Regions from separate parts of the Paenarthrobacter sp. NPDC089988 genome, predicted to be linked through region 2. Evidence: predicted binding sites of a transcription regulator. Region 2 holds the regulator's gene; each other region holds the start of a gene.

Region 1 (7,834 bases), on a different contig from region 2:
GGTTGCAGCAACCCGGCCGTGCTGGTCATCGGCGAGGTGGTCCGGGTGGCTGAAGCCAACCGCAATCATGCCGAAGCATCCGCCGAACTGAGCCGCCTCGCGGCTTCGCTCCTTGAAGCCTGAAGGTAAACCCATGACTGTTGCACACGAGCTCGAAGCTGCTGTGACGTTGGCCGAGGCCACCGAAGCCACGGACCTGCCGCTGGACGGATTCCGCATCGGCGTCACCTCGCACCGCCGTTCCCGGGACCTCATCGAAGCGTTGGAACGCCGCGGCGGGAGCGTACTCCATGCCCCCGCCCTGAAGATCGCTCCCGTCCAGGAAGACCTGATCCTCATCGAGGACACCAAGAGCATCATCGAGGCCAAGCCGGATATCTGCATCGCCACCACGGCCTACGGCATGCGCCGCTGGTGCGAGGCCGCGGATTCCTTCGGCATCGGCGAGCAACTCCTGGAAACACTGTCCGCCTGCCGCATGTTCGTCCGGGGACCCAAAGCCCGCGGTGCCGTCCGCGCGGCGGGGCTTGCCGACGTCGGAATCAGCAGCGACGAAACCACCGCCACACTGGTGGACATGCTCCTGGCAGAAGGCGTGCGCGGTAAGACTGTGGCCGTGCAGCTTCACGGCTACACGGATGTCCGCCAGCTTGAGCGGCTCCGGATGTCCGGGGCCACGGTGCTGACCGTGACGCCCTACCGGTGGGTGAAGCCCGACGGCGAGGACAAGCTGCCGCGCCTGATCGAAGCCGTGGTCAGCGGAAACCTGGACGTTCTGACGTTCACCAGCGCCCCGGCCGTGGATGCCATGTGGAGCACGGCGCACGAGATGGGCCTGTACCGCCAGCTCATCGAGGCCCTCAAAGGACCAGTGACGGTCGCCGCCGTCGGGCCTGTCACCGCCCAGCCATTGGTCGACGCCGGGCTGACGCCGCTCATCCCGGACAGGTACCGCATGGGTGCCCTGATCCGCCTGGTCACCGAGCATCTGTCGCTGAACCATGTGCGCCGTCTGGAGACCAAGAGCGCCACCATCGAGCTGCGCGGGCGCTGCCTGCGGATCAACGGTGAAGTGGTGGAACTGGCACCGGCTCCGTTGCTGTTGCTGCGGGCTCTTTTGGGCGCCGGTGGCGCGGTGCTGTCCCGCGAAGCGCTGTCCGAGCTGCTGGACCTGCGCGGTTCCGTGCACGCCCTGGACATGACGGTCAGCCGGCTGCGCTCCTCGCTGCCCGACGGCAAGCTCGTGGAGACCGTGGTCAAGCGCGGATACCGCCTGCGGGCGTAGTCCTTTCTGCAACCCGCTACGCCGCCGTCCACTTCAAGCTGCCTTCACCAGGGGCAGTTCGTCCCAGCGGGTGGTGTAGCGGGGGCTCAGCAGGCCCCGCTTCATGGACCAATCCGGGCCGCCACGGATGCCAGCATGCCCCAAGCCGATGGAGCCGCGGCCGTAGCGTTTGCTGACCTGTTCCAGGAGCGGCCCGATCCCCCGTTCCTCGTGGCGGTTCTCGAAGATTTCCAACGGTTTCTGGTTGCCGGTGGGCCGCAGGTCCGTGACCATGATCCCTGCCTTCGCGTACTTGGTCCCTTCCTGGAACTTGGGCACCAGAGCGTGCGCCGCCTTGGTCAGGAGCACGGGATCCGAGGTAGGCATGGGCAACCTGACGGTGACGGTCGGGAAGGATTTGTCGTTGGGGTTGTACACGGACGTCGCCGCGTAGGCCGTGAGCAGTTTGGCTTGCAGGTCATGCTTCGCCAGGCGGGCACTGGCCATCTGGCCATAGACGCTGAGCACCTGCCGCAACTGCGCCGCCGTCGTAATGGGCGTTGAGAAGGAGCGGGAGAAGATCAACTGGTCCCGCCCGATCCGTTCCTCTTCCATGGGGATGCACGGCGTGCCCTGCAGTTCCAGCACGGTGCGCATCACGACAATCGAGAACTTGTCCCTCAGTTTCACGGGGTCCGCCCGCACCAGGTCTAGAATGGAGAAGATCCCGATGGCGTTCAGCCTCTTGGTGAGCCGCGTCGCTATCCCCCAGATTTCGATGACTGACAACCGCGACATGAGCGCCTCGCGTTGATCCGCCGGCACGGAATCCCAGCGGCACACGCCGTTGAACGCCGGATTGTGCTTGGCCCACTTGTTGGCGAGCTTTGCCAGCGTCTTGGTGGGGGCGATGCCTACGCACACCGGCACGCCCACATGCTTGCGGCACGCTTCCTTGATGGTCCGTCCGAGATCCAGGAGGTGCTCCGGGCTGCCCTTCACCCCCAGGAAGGCTTCATCGATGGAATACACCTCCTGCCACGCCGAGTATCGCCGCAAGAGATCCATGACGCGCAGGCTGATGTCGCCGTACAGCTCATAGTTGCTGGACATCGCAATGAGTCCCCATTCCTTGGCCCGCGGCGCGATCTTGAACCACGGGTCTCCCACTCCGATCCCGAGCTTCTTGGCCTCAGGCGACCTGGTCACCGCACAGCCGTCGTTGTTGGACAGCACGATCAAGGGCTTCCCCTCGAGTGCCGGGTTGAAGGCGCGCTCGGCTGATGCGTAGAAGCAGTTGATGTCCACGTGGGCGATTTCCTGCATCCGGCGCATGAGGGCTGGTTTGGACATCAGACCCCTTCCGGTGCTAGCACATGAACCCGGCCAAGCAAGTGCGAGACACGGGTTTATTCGAACAAATATTCGAATTATTCAACTGTACAGCGAGCCGCGGACAAAATAGCCTTGCAGGGTGTTGCAGTCGCCGCTTGGCCACCGTCGGATCAGCAATGCGAAGGCGTCCCATCCGGTAGCGACGACGCCGGAATATCCCTCATGGGGATTCGAGGCCAGCGCTGGTTGGCTCGGAAGCTGAACCCGAAGACCGCAAGGCCCTGCTCATTCGACGAGTATCAATGGTCCCCTCAGCCCAGAACGCGAGCCGCCTGAAGGCGGTCATCCCGCAACTGGAGGACCAGCCAAGGACTGAATGCCCACGGGGCAGCACTGGCCGCTCGCCGGAGATCATCCAACTTTGCCCAACGAAAGTCCATCACCTCGGCCGGCCGGGGATCAGGAGTGCCTTCACTGAAAGCAAAATAGACAGGGCAAATCTCGTTTTCCACAATCCCGGTTACGTCTACAGCCCGGTACTGGAATCCTGGAAGCACCACGCGTGGCGCGGTTACTTCAATCCCAAGTTCCCAACCTGAACGTCGCCGGAGAGCTTGCTCCATGGATTCGCCCGGCAGAGGATGACCGCAGAACGAATTCGTCCACACCCCCGGCCACGCAACCTTCTCAAGGGATCTGCGCGTCACAAGGACTTCATCTTTGGCGTTGAAGACGTAACACGAAAACGCAAGATGAAGTGGGGTATCCCTTGTGTGAACGTCCGCCTTGGAGCAAACGCCCGTTGGCTCCCCACGGTCGTCTACCAGCACTACCTGCTCCACGGTCACTAAAAATCCCACCTTATCGCTGTTTGATACTTTTCCTATAACGCACGTTATTGAGATATGAAAACGGTAATTTTCGCCGTTAATACCCATGTTTCGAGTAATCATCAAGCTTTGCAAAAAGGTACCTTTAATCCTTGGATTCGATACCTACACCACCGCAACTTTTGAACACCCGATCCTAGGTCACACCCTCGAGCAAAGTTCTCGAAACCTATCATCCCAAAGGCGATCAGACAGGAGCCTTGCACTCAAGAGGTGGCATCGAGTTGACTAATTTTGATTGAACGCATGCTATCGTCATTCCCGTTGCGGCTTCGGTCAATAGTTCCGAAGCGGATCACCAGACTTTCCTGTGGGGACAGTGAATTATGACAGCATTGCAAGCGGATTCAATTGCGGACGTTTCGCATGTTAAAACACGCGTTGATGCAATCCTTGAAGCATTTCTTGAGCGCCAAGATCAGTCCGCTTGTGGTTCTGAAATCTCGGTATTCACAAAGTTTCTTCGCAAAATGCTCGCGGCCGGAGGCAAGCGCATCCGCCCACGTCTCTGCATAGTCGGGTGGTCCTGCGTGAGTGACGAAGTCCCGCCACCGCTGGTTTACCGGATCGCAGCGTCACTCGAACTCTTCCATGCCTTCGCTTTGATCCATGACGACATCATGGATAAATCAGCCACGCGGCGGGGGCTCCCTACAGCCCATCACGCGTTGGCTGCCCATCTCCGGCACTTTCCAAGTGCGGATCAGTTGGGAAACAACGCAGCCATACTGCTGGGAGATCTAGCCTTGGGCTGGTCCTATGACCTGATTCAGCCGGAGCCACACGAAGAACGTCAACTGCCGGTGCCTTACCGGGTCCTAAGTATGATGCGCACCGAGACTGCAGTTGGACAGTACCTTGATCTGCTGGCCAGCGCACCTGCTTCCCCGTGCCTGGCTACCGCGTGGAAAGTTGTGCAATACAAAACGGCGAAATATACGTTTGAACGGCCCATCCAGATTGGTGCCCTTTTGGCTGGCGCCACGGACGATCAGGTACGCGCACTTTCCGCGTTCGCCGTCCCACTCGGAGAGGCCTTCCAACTCCGGGACGATCTTCTCGGGATTTTTGGCGATCCCAAGCTAACTGGCAAGTCTGTACTCGACGACCTCCGCGAAGGTAAACACACCGTTTTGATGTGTGCCGCGTTCGAACGGGCTACAGCCTCACAGGTGCGCAGGCTTCGCCGACATCTGGGCAATGCCCGACTCACTAGTGACGGTGCCCAAGAATGCCGGGACATCCTGCTGGCCACCGGAGCGGACAAGGTTGTTGAAGATCTTATTTCCTCCCGGTTCCGCGCGTCCTTGGAATTCCTCGACGCGGCGGACATAAGACCCACGGCCAAGGCAGCACTGCACCAACTCGCTTCGAACACAGTGGCTCGATCGTACTAAAACAACTGCAATCACTGACAGACTGGCCTCATTTCACACCAAGGAAGTTTCATGACAGCATCGCCACCTGCAGCTCTTCAAGAACGACCCGTCCCTGGAAGGATTCCCTTCTTTGGACACGCGCTTAGTTTTGCAGTCCGCCCCCAAAAATTTCTGGAAACACAGCGAGACCTAGGTGCGGTAACTTCCATAAAACTGGGTAACAAGAACGGGCAGATAGTAAATGACCCAACCCTTGTCCGTGAACTTCTGGTCGCTCGTACAAAAGACTTCATCAAATCCGGCCCGCTATATGAGACGAGCAGTCGATTTGTAGGAAATGGACTCGCCGTGAGCGAGGGGCCTTACCACCGTCAACAGCGCCGCCTAATGCAACCATCCTTCCGAAAGTCCCGAATCCCCGGGTATCACTCCGCCATGCGCGAGGCCACCGTCAAGATGATTGAGACTTGGCAGACGGACCAAACGGTAGACGTGTGGAACGATCTGTCGAAACTAACGGTTACCGTCATAGGCAAGAGTCTTTACCAGGGTGGCTTTACCGACGAGATGACTGAACAGATCGTGCGCTCAGTTGCTACGGCGTCCCGCGGCATTGGCTGGCGCAGTCTTATGCCCGCATGGATGCATCGGGTGCCAACTCTCGAGTCCCGGGACTTTTCCCACGCCCAGCAAGTGCTCCATTCAATTGCCGATCACGTCATTGCTGATCATCAGGCCCACAACGCCGACTCACAGCACTTCCTGACTGAGCTGCTTTCTGCTCGGGATGAACACGGGAATGCCTTGACGGACAGGCAACTGCGGGACGAGGTGGTGACACTGTTCTCCGCCGGTAGCGCGACCGTGGCTACTACATTGGCCTGGGCGCTCCACCTGGTGAGCGAACGTCCGGAAGTCGGGCAGCGCATTCATGACGAGGTCGTCGCAATTCTTGCTGATGGGCCGGTGACAGCCGATACCGTCCCCCGTCTCACTTATACAGGCAGAGTCGTAAGTGAAGTGCTTCGTCTCTACCCGCCGGCGTGGCTGCTCCCGCGGGTCACTACCGAAGACACAACCTTGGGTGATCACTTTATCTCTGAGGGCACGCTTGTCTTCTTCAGCCCCTATGCGATTCACCACGACCCCCGTCTGTACCCCGACCCAAAGCGATTCGATCCCAATCGCTGGCTCCCTGAAGAAGTCGCCAAACGTCCACGCGGCTCGTACGTTCCGTTCGGCGCCGGCGTGCATCAGTGCATTGGCAACGACTTTGCACTCTTCGAAATCATCACAGCGCTGGCGACCATAACGAGAGAGTGGAATCTGGCCAAACCGCCTGGAGCCGTAGTGCGGCCACGAGGAGGACGGGCGGTCCTGGAACCAAAGAAACTGCATCTAAGGGTCCAGAAGCGTGTCCGATCGGTTCCACTCCATTTGAGTGATCACCGAGACGAAAACATCCCACGTTGCCCGCATAACCACGACACGCCACAACCCTGACGGCCCGTCCTGTTCGAATCAAACACTCTTCTTCACATTTTCCCTTAGGACTAAATCATGAGCAATGCCCTGCCGGAGTGCCCTGGCCTGGAGCCCAACACAACCGTTTCATTTCCTCCGATAACCCAACGGTTCAGCTGTGGACTGCATCCGGATTACTACCAAATCCTTGGACGGCACGAAGATTGGGTGCGACGCCAACTCCTGCCCAACGACGAGGTCCTGGCAAACAAGATACTCAAGGACAATCTCAGCGCACTGTTCGTTTGTATGTCCTACTACGATCTAGATGCTGAAAAGGTTCTGGACATCTGTGATCTCACGGACTGGCTGTTCATTCACGACAACGACGTCGCCGTCCTCAGGACCGACCCCAATAACTCCGACAGCACCCGTCAGGCTGCAATCAAGAAGTATCTTGGCGATCTTCAGACCATGCTCGCCGGCGGAGTTCCTCCCGAGATGCCGTGGGCCATGGAGAGCATCTATGACCTGATTTCCCGGTTCCGGGCCAAGTCCACTCCGGCCATGTTTGAAAAGTTGGTGGGAGCATTCCGCTACTACAGCACAGTCACCATTGGTACCGAGGCCTCCGAGCTTTTGGAGCAAAAGGTCACGGATCTGGAAAGTTACATGGACTTGAGATCGGTAGGGGGTAGTTCGGCAACGTTGTTTTTCCACGTTGTCACTGAATATGTGCTGGGCGTGGACCTGTCGCCCGAAATCGTAGGCGACGAACTCGTCCAACGCTACTGGCGGAGTGTCATGGATCACTGGTACTTGCCAAATGACCTTTTGTCATTCAGGGCTGAATGTGCACGTGGCGACCATAACAACGCTATCTGCGTCCTGCGCAGAACAGAGGGGCTTACCTTGCAGGAAGCGCTGGACAGGGTAGCAAGAATGATCGACCAGTGCCAGGACGACGCGGTCCGCTATTTCGAAGACATTCAAGACAGTCCCCTGGCCCAGGTGCCTGGGTTGCTCAAAATTCTGGAAACCTTCCAACACATAGGTGCAGCGAACCAACGCTGGTCGTATATGGCACCGCGCTACCACGGTGACGGGTTCGTATGGAATGGCGTACTCGCTGGCGATGTTCGACTGACTGCCACACACACATTCTTTCCTGACGTGCCCGTGGTCGCTGACGCCTCAGTCGAAAGCGGGCTGCTGCGAGCATGAACACACGCCAAGAGCAGCGGGTTGCCGTTGTAGGAGCTGGAGTATCCGGACTGACTGCCGCTCATCTTCTTGCACGAATGTACGATGTCACCGTCTTCGAGGCGAAGTCCCGTCTCGGAGGCAACGCTGACACCCGGTCTGAAGTCACCCCATTTCCAATAGACCTCGGGTTTGTTGGATTCAATGAAGTCTCCTACCCAAATCTGGTGAGGCTGTTTTCTGAACTGGGCATTGAAAGCAATCCTGCGGTGCAATCCACCGACGCCGTCTGCGGCACC
Region 2 (7,834 bases):
TTGGTGGACGGAATACCCTCCACGCGGGGATCGGATTCAACGGCCGCGCGGAGCGCCCGGGCGAACGCCTTGAACTGTGCCTCAACAATGTGGTGGGGGTCGCGTCCTGCCAGAACATTCATGTGCAGGCAGATACCTGCGTGCAGCGTGATGGCTTCGAACACGTGCCGCGTCAGTGAACCAGTGAAGTGTCCCCCGATCAGGTGGTACTCCTGGCCGGCGGGCTCCCCGCCGTGCACCAGGTAGGGGCGGCCGGAAACGTCCACAACTGCGTGTGCCAAGGCCTCATCCAGGGGAACAGTGGCCTCGCCGAAGCGACGGATGCCTGCCTTATTCCCCAGTGCGGTGCGCAGGACTTCGCCGAAGGTTATGGCCACGTCTTCCACGGTGTGGTGCGCGTCGATGTGGGTGTCCCCCGTGGCCTTGACCGTCATGTCGATCAAGGAGTGCTTGCACAGCGCGGTCAGCATGTGGTCGTAGAACGGGACCGAGGTGCTGATGTCCGAGACACCCGAACCGTCCAGGTTGATCTCCACCAGGACAGAAGACTCACTGGTGGTGCGCTCCATGCGCGCGGTACGGGCAGCGGACGGCGTGGCGCCGGTTTCGCTCATCTGGGGAACGTCCTTAACACGAAAGGGGAAATGGATCTGGGAACAAGTCTAAGTGGGTGGCTTCTTAGCCGTGCCGGTTAACCGTGCTGGGGAGCCACACCGGCGTCGCCGGTTAGCAGGGCTTCCAACGCTTCCAGGAATGCCGTGGTCTCCCGTTCGGTACCGGCAGTGACACGCAAGTGCCCGGGGATGCCAACATCACGGATCAGCACTCCAGCATCGAGCAGCCCCTGCCAGATGGCCTGCGGGTTCTCCAAGCCACCGAAGAAAACGTAATTGGAGTCCGAAGCCGCCGGCTTGAGGCCCATCCGCAGCAATTCAGTGACGATGCGGTCGCGCTGGACCTTGATGTCCTCGACGTCGGCCATCAGGGCCTCCCGGTGCTGCAGGGCTGCCAGGGCGGTCGCCTGAGTTACCGCCGAGAGGTGGTACGGCAAACGCACCAGGCGGATGGCATCGGTGACCTCGGGCGCCGCAGCCATGTAGCCCAACCGCGCACCGGCAAGGGCGAAGGCCTTACTCATGGTGCGCGAAACAATGAGCCGTTCGCGGCCCGGCAGCAAGGTCAGGGCACTGGGCGTGTTGTCGTGGGCGAACTCGTGGTACGCCTCGTCCACGATCACGATCGCCTGGCTGGCCTCTCCGGCCTCATAGACAGCCTCCACGACGTCCAGGCCGAGACCCGTTCCGGTGGGGTTGTTAGGCGAGCACAGGAAGACGATGTTGGCGCCCGCCTCAGCCACCTGCGCGGCGGCAGACGCGGCGTCCAAACTGAAATCCTCACCACGAACGCCACGGACATACTCCGTGTCGGTGCCACTGGCCAGGAGCGGGTACATGGAATACGTAGGAGGGAATCCAAGGGCCTTGCGGCCAGGACCACCGAAAGCCTGGAGGATCTGCTGGAGGACCTCGTTGGATCCGTTGGCAGCCCAGATGTTCGCAGGACTGAGGCCATGGCCCAGGAACTCCGCCAACGCCTCCCGCAGTTCGGTGAATTCGCGGTCCGGGTAACGGTTCAGCCCGGTGGCTGCTGCGGCCACCGCTTCGGTGATCGCGGCCTGGACATCGGCCGGTACGCCATGGGTGTTCTCGTTGACGTTGAGCAGAATCGGAACGTCAAGCTGCGGTGCGCCATAGGGGCTCAGTCCACGCAGGTTGGCCCGGAGGGGAAGTCGGTCAAGTCGCTCAAGCTGGTCAGTCACCCCACCAGTTTAAGGGGCGCCGATGAGTGCCCTGTAACTGTGACGCCGGACAGTGTTCACCTGGCCGTCCGGATGGATTACTTGGCAGGAACAAACAGTTGCTGGCCGGGCGTGATGCGTCCGCCGCGGAGGTCATTCAGCTGGATGATCTCGGTGATGACATCCCGCGGGTCCCGCTCGGGAGCGGCGGCTCCCGCTATGCCCCACAGGGACTGGCCGGGCTGCACGGTCACGCTGACGGCGACTGGCGGCTGCAGTTGCGACGGAGAATCCGATGCCTTGGCCGGCGAGTTCAGAAGGCCCGCAAAGCTGAGCAGAACGGCGACCAGCAACATGGCCGGGATGCCAAAGAAAACGATCCGGCCGCGCCGGGTGAGCCGGATGCGGGTGGGCGCCGGCGTATTGCGGAACTCGTGGAACGTTGTGACTGCGGACATGAGCTGAGCCCTTCTGAGCGATTGCCTGATCCCGGGGAACCAGGACCCTGCTGCCAATACCTTGTGTTCTCCGGGGTAGCGGCGATATTCGAACACTTCCTTCGAACATCGCAACCAGGATCCGGATTACTAGAACACATATTCGAACCTTGCTATGACATTTTTAGCACTTATCAACGAACGGTGTCGAGACTCGCTAGAACAAATGTTTGATAAACGCTGGTGCCTGGCCTACGTTTGAGTGAAGAATCAGGCACAAAAGCAGTGCATCAGGAGGGTCTGACATTTTTGGACCCACATCCCGGCAACACTCAGAACGCCGCCGGGCGGAACGGAAGGGCAATGGCGAACATGGCAGCAAAGGCCACAGGCGGCGGGGCACCCCTGCGGAGCCAACAGCCCACCAAAAGTCCCAAAAGCCTGACTGTCCGTCAGAAGAAGATCCTCGAAACCATCCAGCGCTCCGTCAATGAGAACGGCTACCCGCCCAGCATGCGCGAAATCGGGGATACGGTGGGATTGGCCAGCCTCTCCAGCGTCACCCACCAGCTGTCCCAACTGGAAAAGCTCGGTTACCTCAGGAGGGACCCCAAGCGTCCTCGCGCCATGGAAGTCCTCATGCCACTGACCCTTGACGGCGGTGCCACCATCCCGGGCGTGGAAGCCCCCGCAACATTGCGCAGTACGGGCGGCCTCGCCGTAACGGAGCTGGCAAGTGCCAGCGACACTGCGCTGGTTCCCTTGGTGGGCCGCATCGCTGCCGGTGGCCCGATCCTGGCCGACCAGACCGTGGAGGACGTCCTCCCCCTCCCCCGGCAGTTGGTGGGCCATGGCGAACTCTTCATGCTGAAGGTCGCCGGCGATTCAATGATCGATGCCGCCATCTGTGACGGCGACTGGGTTGTTGTCCGCCGGCAAAACGACGCCATCAACGGCGACATCGTGGCCGCCCTCCTGGACGACGAAGCCACGGTCAAGACATTCCGGCAGCGCGACGGCCACACCTGGCTTCTCCCCCAGAACACCCAATACGAGCCCATCCTCGGCGATCAGGCCACCATCATGGGCAAAGTCGTGTCTGTATTGCGCTCCCTTTAGTCAGCACACACTGCTTCAGGGCCGCCCGCGCCAGCCGTGGCGGGGCACCCCCGAAGAATCTTCTTACCGCCCGGTCCGGGCCAGCCTTTCCAAGGCGCCCTGGACGATCTTCCGGTCCGTCGTGGCCCAGAAGGGTGGCAAGGCAGCCCGCAGGAAACCGCCGTACCTTTCGGTGGAAAGCCTCGAGTCGAGTATCGCCACCACGCCTTTGTCTCCCGTTGACCGGATCAGCCGCCCTGCTCCCTGCGCCAAGCGGATAGCGGCATGGGTCGCGGATACGGCCATGAACCCGTTTCCACCGGATTGGGCCACAGCACGGGACCTTGCCGTCATCAGGGGATCATCGGGCCGTGGGAAAGGGATCCGGTCAATGACCACCAGTCGGCAGGAGCCACCCGGCACGTCTACCCCTTGCCACAGGGACATGGTGCCGAAAAGGCACGTATCGGGTTCGTCGGCGAACTGCTTCACCAGCGCTGCCATGGTGGACTCCCCTTGGCACAGGATGTCCACATCGAGCCGCAGCCGCATGGCGTCTGCGGCTTCCTCGGCTGCACGCCGGGAAGAAAACAGGCACAACGCTCCCCCGCCGGAGGCACGAATGAGGTCCTCAAGCTCGTCCAGGGCTTCGGGCGATGTTCCGCGTCCGGGCTTGGGCAAGTGCTTGGCCACGTAGAGGACGCCCTGCTTCGGATAGTCAAAGGGCGATCCCACATCCAGGCCCGTCCAGCTGGGAGCTCCGTCCCCCAACAGGCCCAGCCCGCCCGCGGCCGGTTCGAAGGCAGACCCGATGGCCAGCGTGGCGGACGTCAGAACCACTGTGTGGCCCGCAAACAGCCCTTCCCGGAGCCGTCCGGCCACGCTCAAGGGAGCAATATTGATGAGGGCGGGAGCTGTTTCATCAGGCTGCGAGTAGCCCTGCTGGGGATCGAAGGTGCTGTTCCTGGAGAACCACACCACCTCCCTGTTTTCCTTCGCGGCCAGCAACCGCTCGGACAGTTCCAGAATGAGCATGAGCCGCGAGCGGGCCAATTGGCGTCCGCCGTCCACGGCGTTCGACGAATCCGTTTTCGAATCGGACAATGCTGCCCTGGTGGCGTCCCGGAGCTGGTCCAGGCAATCAAGTTGTTCGTCGTTGAGGCCGTTGGGCACCAAGCCGCTTGGAACACCAACAAGAGCCATGTCCAGCCGGTCCGCGGCCGCGTTCAGGGCATCGACAGTGATGGCCGTGTGCTTGCGTGCGCTTGAGGCAGCAGCATGGATCATGGCCACGGACAACTGGCCGGAAACGGCTCCGGTAACCCGGTCCTGGAGTTCGTGGGCTTCGTCCACCACCACCACGTCGTACTCCGGAAGGACTGCCAGTCCCTCAAAGGCGCTCACGGCGAGCATTGCGTGGTTGGTGACCACCACATCGGCTTCCGCCGCCCGGGCGCGTGCCTGCTCGCTGAAGCATTCTTCCGCCATGGGACACTTCTGCGCCCCCAGGCATTCCATCGAGGTAACTGAAACCTGGCGCCATGCACGGTCTGTCACGCCCGGCATCAGTTCGTCGCGGTCGCCCGTGGCGGTCTTCTCCGCCCACTCGCGCAGCCGCACCACTTCCTTGCCCAGTTGCGACGACGGTCCGCCCAGCGATGCGGCGAAGTGCGGAACGCTGGTGTCCTCTCCGAGGGAGAAAAGCTGCCCCTCGGAAGGTTCTTCGCTGGGAAACCCGCCCTCGAGCTTTTGCAGGCACACGTAGTTGGCCCGGCCCTTGACGAGTGCCACGTTCACGGGCCGTTCCAGGGCCGGGTTGATGGTCTCCAGCAGACGGGGAAGGTCCCTCCCCACGATCTGCGTCTGGAGGGCCAAGGTGGCGGTGGACACCAAGGTGGGCTTGTTGCTGTCCATGGAATGGGCGATCAACGGGATCAGGTAAGCCAACGACTTACCTGTTCCCGTTCCCGCCTGGACCAGCAGGTGCTCCCCGGACTCGATGGCCCGGGTAACGTGCTTGGCCATTTCATGCTGGCCTGTGCGGCTTTGGCCGCCCATGCCTGCTACAGCCTTGTCCAACAACTCGAGGGTGAACTTCTCCCCCACCGACGCAGCAGGTTCCGCCGCCACCTTCTCAACCATTGCTGACGAACGACTCCAGCTCGGCAGCCAGGCCCTCGCGGACCATCGCCACCACGCGCGTGCCGTTTTCCTCGTGCTCAAGGCTAAGGATTTCGGCGTCGGAGTTGTGCAGCTTGTTGATCATCTCCCCGCGGTTGTAGGGAATGAGCACCTCCAGGCGGACGCCCGGCCGCGGGATCGACTGGCTGATGGTCTCCAGGAGTTCGGCGATGCCCTCCCCCGTACGGGTGGAAACCACGGCGTGGCGCGGTTCCTTCTGCCTGAGGCGCTCAACGACGAACGGATCCGCCACATCCACCTTGTTCAGGACGATGATTTCCGGAACCTTCCGGGCGTCGACTTCGCTGAAGACCGTCCGCACAGCGGCAATCTGACCTTCGGGATCAGGGTGGGAGGCATCAACGACGTGCAGGATCAGGTCGGAATCGGCCACTTCCTCAAGCGTTGAACGGAACGCCTCCACCAACTGTGTGGGCAGCGAGCGGACGAAGCCCACAGTATCGGCCAAGGTGTAACCGATGCCGTCGGGCGTTTGGGCCTTCCGGACCGTGGGATCCAGCGTGGCGAACAGCGCGTTCTCCACCAGGACACCGGCATCCGTGAGGCGATTGAGCAGTGAGGACTTGCCGGCGTTGGTGTAGCCGGCGATCGCAACGGAAGGAACGGCATTACGACGGCGGTTGGCCCGCTTGGTTTCGCGCGCCGGCTTCATCGCGGCGATCTCCCGACGCAGCTTGGCCATCCGTGTACGAATACGCCGGCGGTCGAGTTCGATCTTGGTTTCACCGGGACCACGGGAACCCATGCCGGCCCCTGCACCACCCACCTGGCCACCAGCCTGGCGGGACATGGATTCACCCCAACCACGGAGCCTGGGGAGCAGGTACTCCAGCTGGGCCAGTTCCACTTGGGCCTTGCCCTCACGGCTCTTTGCATGCTGGGCGAAGATGTCCAGGATCAACGTTGTCCGGTCAACAACCTTGACCTTCACGATGTCCTCCAGGCCACGCCGCTGGGACGGCGAAAGCTCGGTATCCACCACCACCGTGTCGGCGCCGGTGGAGGCGACGATCGCCTTGAGTTCCTGGGCCTTGCCCGAACCAAGGAACGTTCCGGGATCAGGCTTGGTGCGGCGCTGGACCAGTCCATCCAACACCTCCGAACCGGCGGTCTCGGCAAGCGCTGCGAGCTCACGGAGGGAGTTCTCGGCATCGGCCAAGGTGCCCTCGGTCCAAAGGCCTGCAAGGACTACGCGCTCAAGGCGCAGCTGCCGGTACTCAACCTCGGTGACATCCTCGAGTTCCGTGGAAAGGCCTGCCGTCCGGCGGAGCGCGCGGCGTTCAGCAAGGTCTTCCTGCTCGCCGTCGAAAATGCTGTGCTCTTGGTCAAGCGTGGAGATCGCTTGGGCCTTGCCAAGAACGCCCTTGGCGTCAGGATCCCCGGATGCCTGCGCTGGTACGTCCTTGGACAGAATCCGGTCGATGACGGCCTGGATCTCTTCAGGACTCATGTCCTGGGCGTCGGAATCGGATCCGGAGTGCTTCTGGGTGGTCATGGTCTCCTTAGACTGTTCGGCAATTCCAGAATAATGCTGTTTGCTGTGCGGCGCGTCGGTATTCGCGCTGGGCTGACGTGCTTGGGCCAAAAGGGCCTCCTGGAGCGTGGCCGGCAGCCGGGTGGCGTCCGGCTGGCCTGGCTGGTGGGTGGTGGCGGTTGGATCCGCGCAGAGGTCCGGTCCGGCTGAAGACTGCCCATGCTTTCCGGTTGCTCTCACGCAAGCCGGTCAAGCCTGAAAGCAGCCAGGCCGGGTCAACGGAGCATGGTGTCGGATGGTGACTCGATCTTCTGAGCGCCCGCAACCCCGGAAAGGGAAGCGGACTGAGCCGGGGAACCTGCCGGGCGGAAGGGGCGGCGCTGGTCACGGAAAGTGATTCGGCAGCGCGGTCCTGCATCGCGGGCAGAGCCATGGGCTGATTACTCAAAGATCAAGAACATGCCTTCCACAGTAGCATCCCGTGTCAAACCGGCCCTTCCGGGCTGCAGTTTCCCAAGGCGCCGATCGCCAACTAATCTGGCAAATTATGGAGTCTGCACACTATTTCAGCGCCCAACCCGCCGGTCCCTTCACACGTAAGGCTTTGACGGTGGAACTGGCCGGAGCCACCCGGCACTTGCAGACCTCCTCCGGGATTTTCAGTCCGGACGGCATAGACAAGGGAACGGCAATCCTGCTCGCTGACGTGCCGCCGCCTTCGCCCCGCGGAAACCTGCTGGATATCGGCTGCGGCTGGGGTCCGATTGCGTTGACCATGGGGCTGATGGCACCGTCCGCGCAGGTGTATGCCGTGGATGTCAACGA
Region 3 (7,834 bases), on a different contig from region 2:
GTAAACGACTCGACGTCGTCCTCTTTACTTTGCTTCACGAAGTTGCGCACATCGTTTTAGGGCATGTGACGCCCGAGCGTCTAGTAATTGATGAAGATTCGTCCAGCGAACCGACAGAGCTAGAGGCCGACGAAAAGGCGGGCGAGTGGCAGATTCCAGGGGGACTCCCGACACCGCCTGCAACCTTGCGCAGGGGGTGGATTGATTCCAATGCTCAGCGGATAGGCATTCATCCGGTTGTTGTACTTGGGAGACTGCAACGCGATAAGGCACTTGACTACCGCACGGCTCTGGCAAAAGGAGCTCCGACCGTCAGCTCGCACCTAGAACGCTGGAGTTAGTAACTTTACGCGTCCAATCGCCTGTCAGTCCTTCAGGAGCGCGCCCGATTCGCCTCGGACTCGAGGGAGTCTGGGGTAGAGGTTCTCTTGTATCGACTCGCAATTCACTGAAAGGGACCGACCAATGTCCTATGGCCTGGCAGCGCCAGCGACGCAAGAACTGACTCCTGCCGCGTTAAGGCAGGCATTGGCTGACAGTCGTGATCTACTCTTGTCACGACTTGAGCACGATCAAGAGATTGAGAGCATGTTGCAGACCTTCCCGCGAGTCCAGGCGGGAAGTGTGCTGGAGGAAGATGACCGTATTCTCGGCGGCTATGCGTTGTCGCCGTTGGTCCTAAATCTGTTGAAGACCGCCACCCAGATATCGGGAAATCTTCGTGCAATGATCGTCGTTGAAACCGAAAATGGTGCCGATGTCTCAGCACCTCTACACGGTCCATATGCTCTCGTTCGCGCACACATGGAATCAACGAGTCAGGCGTTGTGGCTCATGGCTCCCCAGTCACGTCGAGCAAGGATACAAAGGTGCCTTCAGCACTGGTGCGGCGAGGTGAGACTCTTCAATGGTTTCCAACATGAATGGTCGAAGTCGTTCGCCTCGCGGGAGAGCATCGGGTATGACGACCTACGAACGGTCGCAACTGATGCGGGTCTAACACTCGAAGGTTTTCCTGGCAGAAAGTCATGGGCTCCGGTTGGATCGGGAGACATTTTGAAGTCGATTGAATTTGCTCATGAAGGAGCCACGATCACGTGGTTTAACTCTTGGCAGCTTTGCAGTGGCTTCGCCCACAGCAAGCAGTGGGCCTCACTAAATTTCAATGAGCATAATGGAATTGCCGCGGACGGTGAAGCAGTGGCTTCCGCATTGGGAAGCGAAATTTCATTACCCGTGCTCGCCACTGTTGTACATGAAGCAGGGCTGCTGCTCGATGAGGCTTCTAGGCGCTATGGCCAACTTTCAACTAGGTCAGATGCCGCCTGGCCGCGCTAAGTCAGACGTTTGACGGGTGGAATTCGGGGACAGCTCACCTGTGGCTGTTGTGCTGCCGCCGGTCTCGTTTAGCGTGGAGGATATGCCTTCCCCGCCCCGCCCTTCGATGCCCGGCGGTCCCATCGCGTCCGCTGAACGAATCCTCGCCTTCCACACTGCCAACGGGACCCTGCCGCGGGTGACGGCTGAACCGGGTGGCGAGGAGGAACAGCTGTACCGGGCGTTGAAGCGGATGCGGATCCTGCACCGCCAGGGAAAATTCGACCACGAGGCCGAGGCATTACTGGACGCGGGCTGTCCGGGGTGGGCGAACGGCCGCGCTTTTGGCAGTGACCGGCTGTGGCAGGAACGCCGGGACGAACTGGTCGCTTGGACGGAGAAAAGCGGGCGCCCGCCGCACCCCTCTTCAGGTGATGACACTGAACGGTCACTGGCGAGCCTCGTCGCGGCGTACCGCAAGCATGCCCGACATGGGCGGCATCCTGACCGGATCAAGGAGTTGGACCGCCTCATCCCCGGGTGGTCGACGCCGCCGTCGTGGGTGCCGCGATCTGGATGAAGGCCGCGGTGGGGTGTAAATGTCGGGGCCAGCTGGTAAGAATCAACCATGACACCTCAAGGAGCGGCAGTGGACACTGACGAGGAACGCGACGAGGCCGGCCGGCATCCTGGTGCGCCCGCTTGGAGCGGGGACCTGCAAACGCTGAGTCCCGCGGGTCTCGAAATGCACGACAAGGGCCTCACAACCCATATCGGGAACCTGACGGTGCTCTATCGCGTCCTTACCGAACCTGCCTGGCGGGTCCGCACACAAGCAGAACGCAGTGCTGACCATTTCGAGAAGTGGGTGGAGCGCCTCGCCGTGGTCCGCAATGAGCGCAACCGTCGTGAAGGGCAGGTTGGTGGGCTCGACGTGTATCTCAAGCTGTTCAGCACGCCAGCGTGGAACCAGCCATGGACCGGCAACCCCTGACACACCTATAGACCCGAAGATACGTTGCGGCCGGACCTTCGACATGCAGCGTCGGCATCCTTTTTGGTGTGCCCGTGGTCAGGCGGTGCGGATGGCGATGGCTTTGGAGCCCTCGGGGATTTTCGCCTCGGCCGCGGTCTTGGCTGCGTCGTAGGTGTTGGCCTCTGCGCTGACATGGCTTATCGCCCCGTTGGTGTCTTGTACGCTCAGGATCACTTCCACGCGCACCTCCTAAGCGGGCCCCGGGACGGACTGTTCCAGCGCCGCGAGCAGCACCGCCACCGGTGCAGTATCCAGGAGATCGACGGGCCGGCGGCCGCGGAGGGCCTTTCTGGGGGTGATCATCCAGGCCGTGAAGTAGTTGTGAGGGACCCTCATGTCGATCGCCCGCCGGAACAAGGCCGTCACCGTGGGGTGCAGGGAGAGGTCTGGTAGGAACTGGTAGCCGGGACAGTAGGTGCCGTCATCGATGAATACGCGAACCACTTGCTGCAGCACTGGGTCCGGGTCCTCGTGGATGGTCGATAGACGTTCCCGGACCTGTTCGAGGGTGGGCAGGGTGAACTCTGTACTGACCTGATCCCAAACATGGTCGAGGGTGGGGGAGTGGTTCACGCCCAGGAGTCCTCGACCCGGGCCGTGGTGTCGTGGCTGATTGATTCGAGCAGCCACTGCTCCGATAGGGGCTCGCGCCGCAGCTGCAGGGTCGCCTCCAACCCTTGTGATTGTGCTTGGAATTGCCAGTGTTCGACGCTGACGACATCGCCGGTGCCCCGCGGTGCCCGGTTGCGGGTTTCCCACCACGCGTCCCGGCTGTACCAGTGGTTGGTGTGCAGGGCGGGGTCGACCATCCAGATCGTCCCGTTGTGGCGGACGGCCAGGGGGGTGCCGTCGGGGCTGAACCGGACAGCGACTTCGGGCAGGTGGCGGGTGTGTTCGGGTGCCAGGGTCATCTGACTGTTCCTTCCAAGAGGGTTTGTTTGTGCTGCCGGGGTTAGGCGGCTTTGACGAGGGGGAGTTCGTCCCAGTGGGTGGTGTATCTGGGGGAGAGCATGTCGCGTTTCATGGTCCAGTCGGGTCCGCCGCGGATCCCGGCGTGGCCCAGGCCGATGGAGCCGCGGCCGTAGCGTTTGGTCACGTCCTCCAACAGGGTCCCGATGCCGCGTTCCTCATGCGTATTCTCGAAGAGTTCCAGGGGTTTTTGGTTTCCGGTGGGGCGCAGGTCGGTGACCATGATCCCGGCCCGGACGTACTTCACGCCGTCGTGGACCTGGGGGAGGAGGGCGTGGGCTGCTCTGGTGAGCAGGACAGGGTCCGCGGTCGGGGCCGGCAGCACGACGCAGGTGGTGGGGAAGGATTTCTCGTTCGGGTTGAAGTGCGAGGTCGCGGCGAACGCGGTCAACACCTTGGACTGCAGAGTGTGTTTGGCGAGCCGGGCGGAGGCCATTTGGGCGTAGACGCTCATGACCTGCCGCAACCCCGCCGCGGTGGTGATCGGGGTGGAGAAGGAGCGCGAGAAGATCAGCTGGTCACGGCCGATGCGTTCTTCCTCCATCGGGATACACGGGGTCCCCTGAAGTTCCAGGACGGTGCGCATCATCACGATGGAAAACTTGTCCCGGATCGCGACCGGATCCGCCCGGGCCAGGTCGGCGATCGTGAAAATCCCGATACCGTTCAGGCGTTTCGTCAACCGTGTGGCCACGCCCCAGATCTCGATCACCGACAACCGCGACATCAACGCTTCCCGCTGCTCGGCGGGTACGGACTCCCACCGGCAGACACCGTTGAAGGCGGGGTTGTTCTTCGCCCACTTGTTCGCCAGTTTCGCCAGGGTCTTGGTGGGGGCGATGCCGACGCAGACGGGCACGCCCACGTTTCGCCGGCACGCGGCCTTCATCTCCCTGCCGAGATCCAGGAGCTGGTCGGGGTCGCCATTGACGCCGAGGAAGGCCTCGTCGATGGAGTACACCTCCAGCCAGGCCGAGTACCGGCCCAGCAGTTCCATCACCCTGGAGCTGATGTCCCCGTACAGTTCGTAGTTGCTCGACAGGGCCACCAGGCCCCATTCCTTCGCCCGCGGTTTGAGTTTGAACCACGGATCCCCCAGCCCGATCCCGAGACGCTTGGCTTCGGGGGAGCGGGTCACCGCGCACCCGTCATTGTTCGAGAGCACGATCACCGGCCGGCCCTCCAATGCCGGGTTGAACGCCCGCTCGGCGGAGGCGTAGAAGCAGTTGACATCCACGTGGGCGATTTCCGGCAACCGCCGCATGATCGCGGGCCTATGCATGGTGAAGACTTACGGTCGCTACGCCCCAGATGGTCAGCTCCGACAAGGCCGCGACGAGGATGTCCGGGAAGCGGGAGTTCTCGGCCTGCAGAACCACGCCCGTGGCAGTGATCCTCAGCCGCTTGATCGTCAGCTCCCCATCCAGGACCGCCACCGCGACGGAACCATCCGTAGGTTGCAGGGCCCGGTTCACGACCAGCTCGTCACCGTCGCTGATCCCGGCCCCCTCCATCGAGGACCCGGTGACCCGGACGATGAAGGTACTCGTGACGTCCTTGACCAGGTGCGCGTTCAGGTCGATCCGGCCGTCAAAATAATCCTGGGCAGGGGACGGATACCCGGCAGCAACCGCCACCGGCGCCACCAACACCACCACCGGAGACAAACCCGCACCTACCACACGGGGGCCAACGATCACGCCCACGACACACCTCTATTCGAACAAACTTTCGAATACCACTATAGGCGTGCCCACCGACAAGATAACGCGCGTCCCGAATTGCACCAGATGCGAAACCCACCGCGGGCGCCCGGCCACGGCAGGAGGAGCCCAATGGGATTCATTGGTGCGGGGATGGAGTGGGTGCGGATAGGGTGAAAAACGAGTACTGACTACTCGTGTGCAAAGGGGGTGCGGGGGAGTTGAATTAAGTCAGCGGGTTCATGGCTGAAAGCAAGACCCCCCAAGTTGCCCTCAGCCATCTGAGACGCCCGCTCGCGAGGGCCGGACAGCGGTAAAGACTGAAGCCTGTCCGGCCCTTCGCCCGCCCCAGACCAACGACACGGCGGGCAGCAAAAGAACGGACCGGGCTCCCGGACTGTAGTGGTGTTCAGGCTGCCGGGGAAGTGGTTACCGAGAGTGCCTCGTCCGCCGCGAACAGGCGTCCAAGATCGTGGGCGTAGCCGGCCAAGGTCTCCTCGTACCCCAAGACCGTGAACCCATCAAGGGCCTCCAACGACTCGCCAACCCGTTGAGATGGTGGGCTCAGCAGTGGCTCGATCATCCGGCCACCGGATTCGAGGACGGCGATACCCCAAGCGCTGGAAGGATCGGAGACGCTGATCCCAGCTGCGTCGAAGTCATCACGCAAGACATACCGGGTCACGGTCCGCCAGGACTGCAGGAACGGCGGGCGGAGCTGCTCGATGAGCTCCTCATCCCCGGCCTCGTAAGCGCCGGACAGTTCCGTGGCCAGATCATCCCATTCCCGGGCGCTCCGGACCATCAAGTGCCCGGCACGCAGCCGGGCAAGCAATTCATTCAACGTCATGGCCAGTCCCCAAACCTTCCTGTCGTTGTGACCCGCAGCAATGCAGGTCACCAGATCAAACGGACAACCACCGGACATGATTCCCCGTCCCGGTCCGCACGGGTTGATTGTGCGCCGCCAAGGGTCGGGGCCCCGACGACGCTGTTGCTGGTCCGGCGGGTCCCGATGAGGGCGCTTAGTACTCGATCGGGTGCTCGACGGCGAACCGCAGCGGGTACTCACCCTTGACCATGTGGCCCGGCGCGGGAGTCATGACCTGCATGACGAGCTCATCGGTGAAGTCCTGAATGTCCACCTCCGGGACGTTCTCACGTTCCTCCATCGGGCCCGGTTCCCCGACTTCGAAACCAGTGATCTCCTCGTTCTCCTCCAGACAAACGACCATGGTTTCCCGGACCTCGTGGGCGAACTCTTCGACACTGTCCTGGTCGTGGAAGCCCTGGATCTCCAGTTCTGCCTTCTTGTCATCCTTCTCCACCTTGACCGCGAAACCGAACATGCTGCTCCTCACCTGTGAACCATGAGGTCCGCCCATCCCGCAGGGTTGGCGGACACGAAAGCACACACCCTAACCGTGAAAGGCCGACAGTAGCCAGTCACACGAGCCAGGCCCTGGCCCAAGAACACGAAGAGCCAGCACCCTGGCCGGGTGCTGGCTCTTCGTGCGTTCCGCAAAGACACAAGCAGGAACGTGCAACATGGTATCCCGCCCCTTGGGGGCAGGGCGGGACCCGCCCACCCTACCAATCCGGCTCCGATGTCTACACCCAGCAGGTGGTGCTGGGCTAAAGACACGGCAATGCCAGCGGCTTAAGCCGAGGAAGGGGAGCGGTCCGCCAGGGCGAACCGGGGAAACGGGCGTCCACTCCGCTTCGCTGCGTGGCCGGCGGTTGGGTGGTGCCGGTCCGTCGCAGGGCTCCTGCCCGTCATCACCTGTTTGTCTACGACGTTTTCTGGTTGCTGTCCTTCGGATTGTGGGCGTCCGCTCCACCCGGTCTAGCCCCTCCGCACGCTCCGGGGCCTGCGGGCACGGAATCTTCGACGGCGCTTCGCTTATTTCCTTTCGAAGACTCCGTCCCCTTGCCCGAAGGGTAGACAGGGCTCCGTCGACCGCCGAGCAAGCAAGCTTGCCAGCAACCAAAAAACAACTGTGAGTCTTGCAGAGGCTGGTCTGGGACTGGCTGGCAGTGTTGATGCCGGTCGTTCTGCCCTGCGCGTGACTCGAAAAAACAATTGCCCCGTTGAGGGTGCGTTTCCCCCGATTTGTCCGCGCTGGGTGGAGCGACCGGTGCTGACCTGTCCCACGTCAATGGCTTGATTAGAAGCTTGCCCGGCCTCTTGGAGGTTGTGGCTCATCACAGTTTTGCCTCGAAGTGACACTTCCCAGGTCCAACGCCGGTCGCGCCGCGATCTGTCTTGTCCGTTTGGAAGAAAGGAGGGTGGCCGCGTTGACAATCGTTGCGCAGAACCGCCCGTTCATTATCGGCGTGGACTGTCACGCCCGCACACACACGTACGCCATTATCGAGGCCAGCACCAAGAGACAGGTTGATTGCGAGCAGTTCCCGACCACCGGGGCAGGGATCTCCCGCGCACTTGCTTGGGCAGGTCGCAGGACAGGCGGCGATATGGGATCTCTATGGGCTATCGAGGGCATCGGCTCATATGGGGCACGTCTGGCCAAGGCAGTTTCCGACGCCGGCTTCGACGTTGCCGAAGCGCCGCGGATGAACCCCCGAGGCCGCAGGCGAATCGGAAAATCCGACCCGCTGGACGCCGCAGCCATCGGAATGGCTGTCCTTGGCTTAGAGGAATCCCAGCTCCGGTCTCCACGTCGCGATGAAGGAACCCGTGCAGGACTGCGAATCCTGAGCGCGGCGCGGGATCAGTTGACTCGGGAACGAACAATGAACGTCAATGCACTCATCGCCTTACTCCGGGCGCACGATCTTGGAATAG

The links. The regulator LexA, encoded in region 2, represses DNA repair genes until DNA is damaged. The targets are predictions, from matches to a motif close to TCGAACANNTGTTCGA.
Positions count from the first base shown of each region.
Region 1: ACIPV6_RS17665 (Y-family DNA polymerase) is a predicted target of LexA. The motif match lies at 2,678-2,693, and genes of this name have one in related genera.
Region 3: ACIPV6_RS23040 (LexA family protein) is a predicted target of LexA. The motif match lies at 5,042-5,057, and genes of this name have one in related genera.

Region 1 is NZ_JBIVGD010000016.1:21,207-29,040, reverse strand. Features, by position in the region: gene cobA (uroporphyrinogen-III C-methyltransferase) at 1-123, shown strand, start outside; gene ACIPV6_RS17670 (uroporphyrinogen-III synthase) at 134-1,285, shown strand; gene ACIPV6_RS17665 (Y-family DNA polymerase) at 1,319-2,617, opposite strand; gene idi (isopentenyl-diphosphate Delta-isomerase) at 2,911-3,537, opposite strand; gene ACIPV6_RS17655 (polyprenyl synthetase family protein) at 3,816-4,886, shown strand; gene ACIPV6_RS17650 (cytochrome P450) at 4,938-6,371, shown strand; gene ACIPV6_RS17645 (terpene synthase family protein) at 6,429-7,556, shown strand; gene ACIPV6_RS17640 (FAD-dependent oxidoreductase) at 7,553-7,834, shown strand, end outside.
Region 2 is NZ_JBIVGD010000010.1:42,068-49,901, forward strand. Features, by position in the region: gene hisB (imidazoleglycerol-phosphate dehydratase HisB) at 1-614, opposite strand, end outside; gene ACIPV6_RS13120 (histidinol-phosphate transaminase) at 692-1,819, opposite strand; gene ACIPV6_RS13125 (LysM peptidoglycan-binding domain-containing protein) at 1,897-2,256, opposite strand; gene lexA (transcriptional repressor LexA) at 2,608-3,354, shown strand; gene ACIPV6_RS13135 (ATP-dependent DNA helicase) at 3,418-5,475, opposite strand; gene hflX (GTPase HflX) at 5,468-7,030, opposite strand; gene ACIPV6_RS13145 (class I SAM-dependent methyltransferase) at 7,557-7,834, shown strand, end outside.
Region 3 is NZ_JBIVGD010000035.1:3,925-11,758, forward strand. Features, by position in the region: gene ACIPV6_RS23000 (HigA family addiction module antitoxin) at 1-341, shown strand, start outside; gene ACIPV6_RS23005 (hypothetical protein) at 466-1,338, shown strand; gene ACIPV6_RS23010 (hypothetical protein) at 1,421-1,897, shown strand; gene ACIPV6_RS23015 (hypothetical protein) at 1,946-2,311, shown strand; gene ACIPV6_RS23020 (hypothetical protein) at 2,390-2,533, opposite strand; gene ACIPV6_RS23025 (MbcA/ParS/Xre antitoxin family protein) at 2,543-2,926, opposite strand; gene ACIPV6_RS23030 (hypothetical protein) at 2,923-3,264, opposite strand; gene ACIPV6_RS23035 (Y-family DNA polymerase) at 3,306-4,604, opposite strand; gene ACIPV6_RS23040 (LexA family protein) at 4,597-5,028, opposite strand; gene ACIPV6_RS23045 (hypothetical protein) at 5,435-5,875, opposite strand; gene ACIPV6_RS23050 (hypothetical protein) at 6,051-6,374, opposite strand; gene ACIPV6_RS23055 (IS110 family transposase) at 7,324-7,834, shown strand, end outside.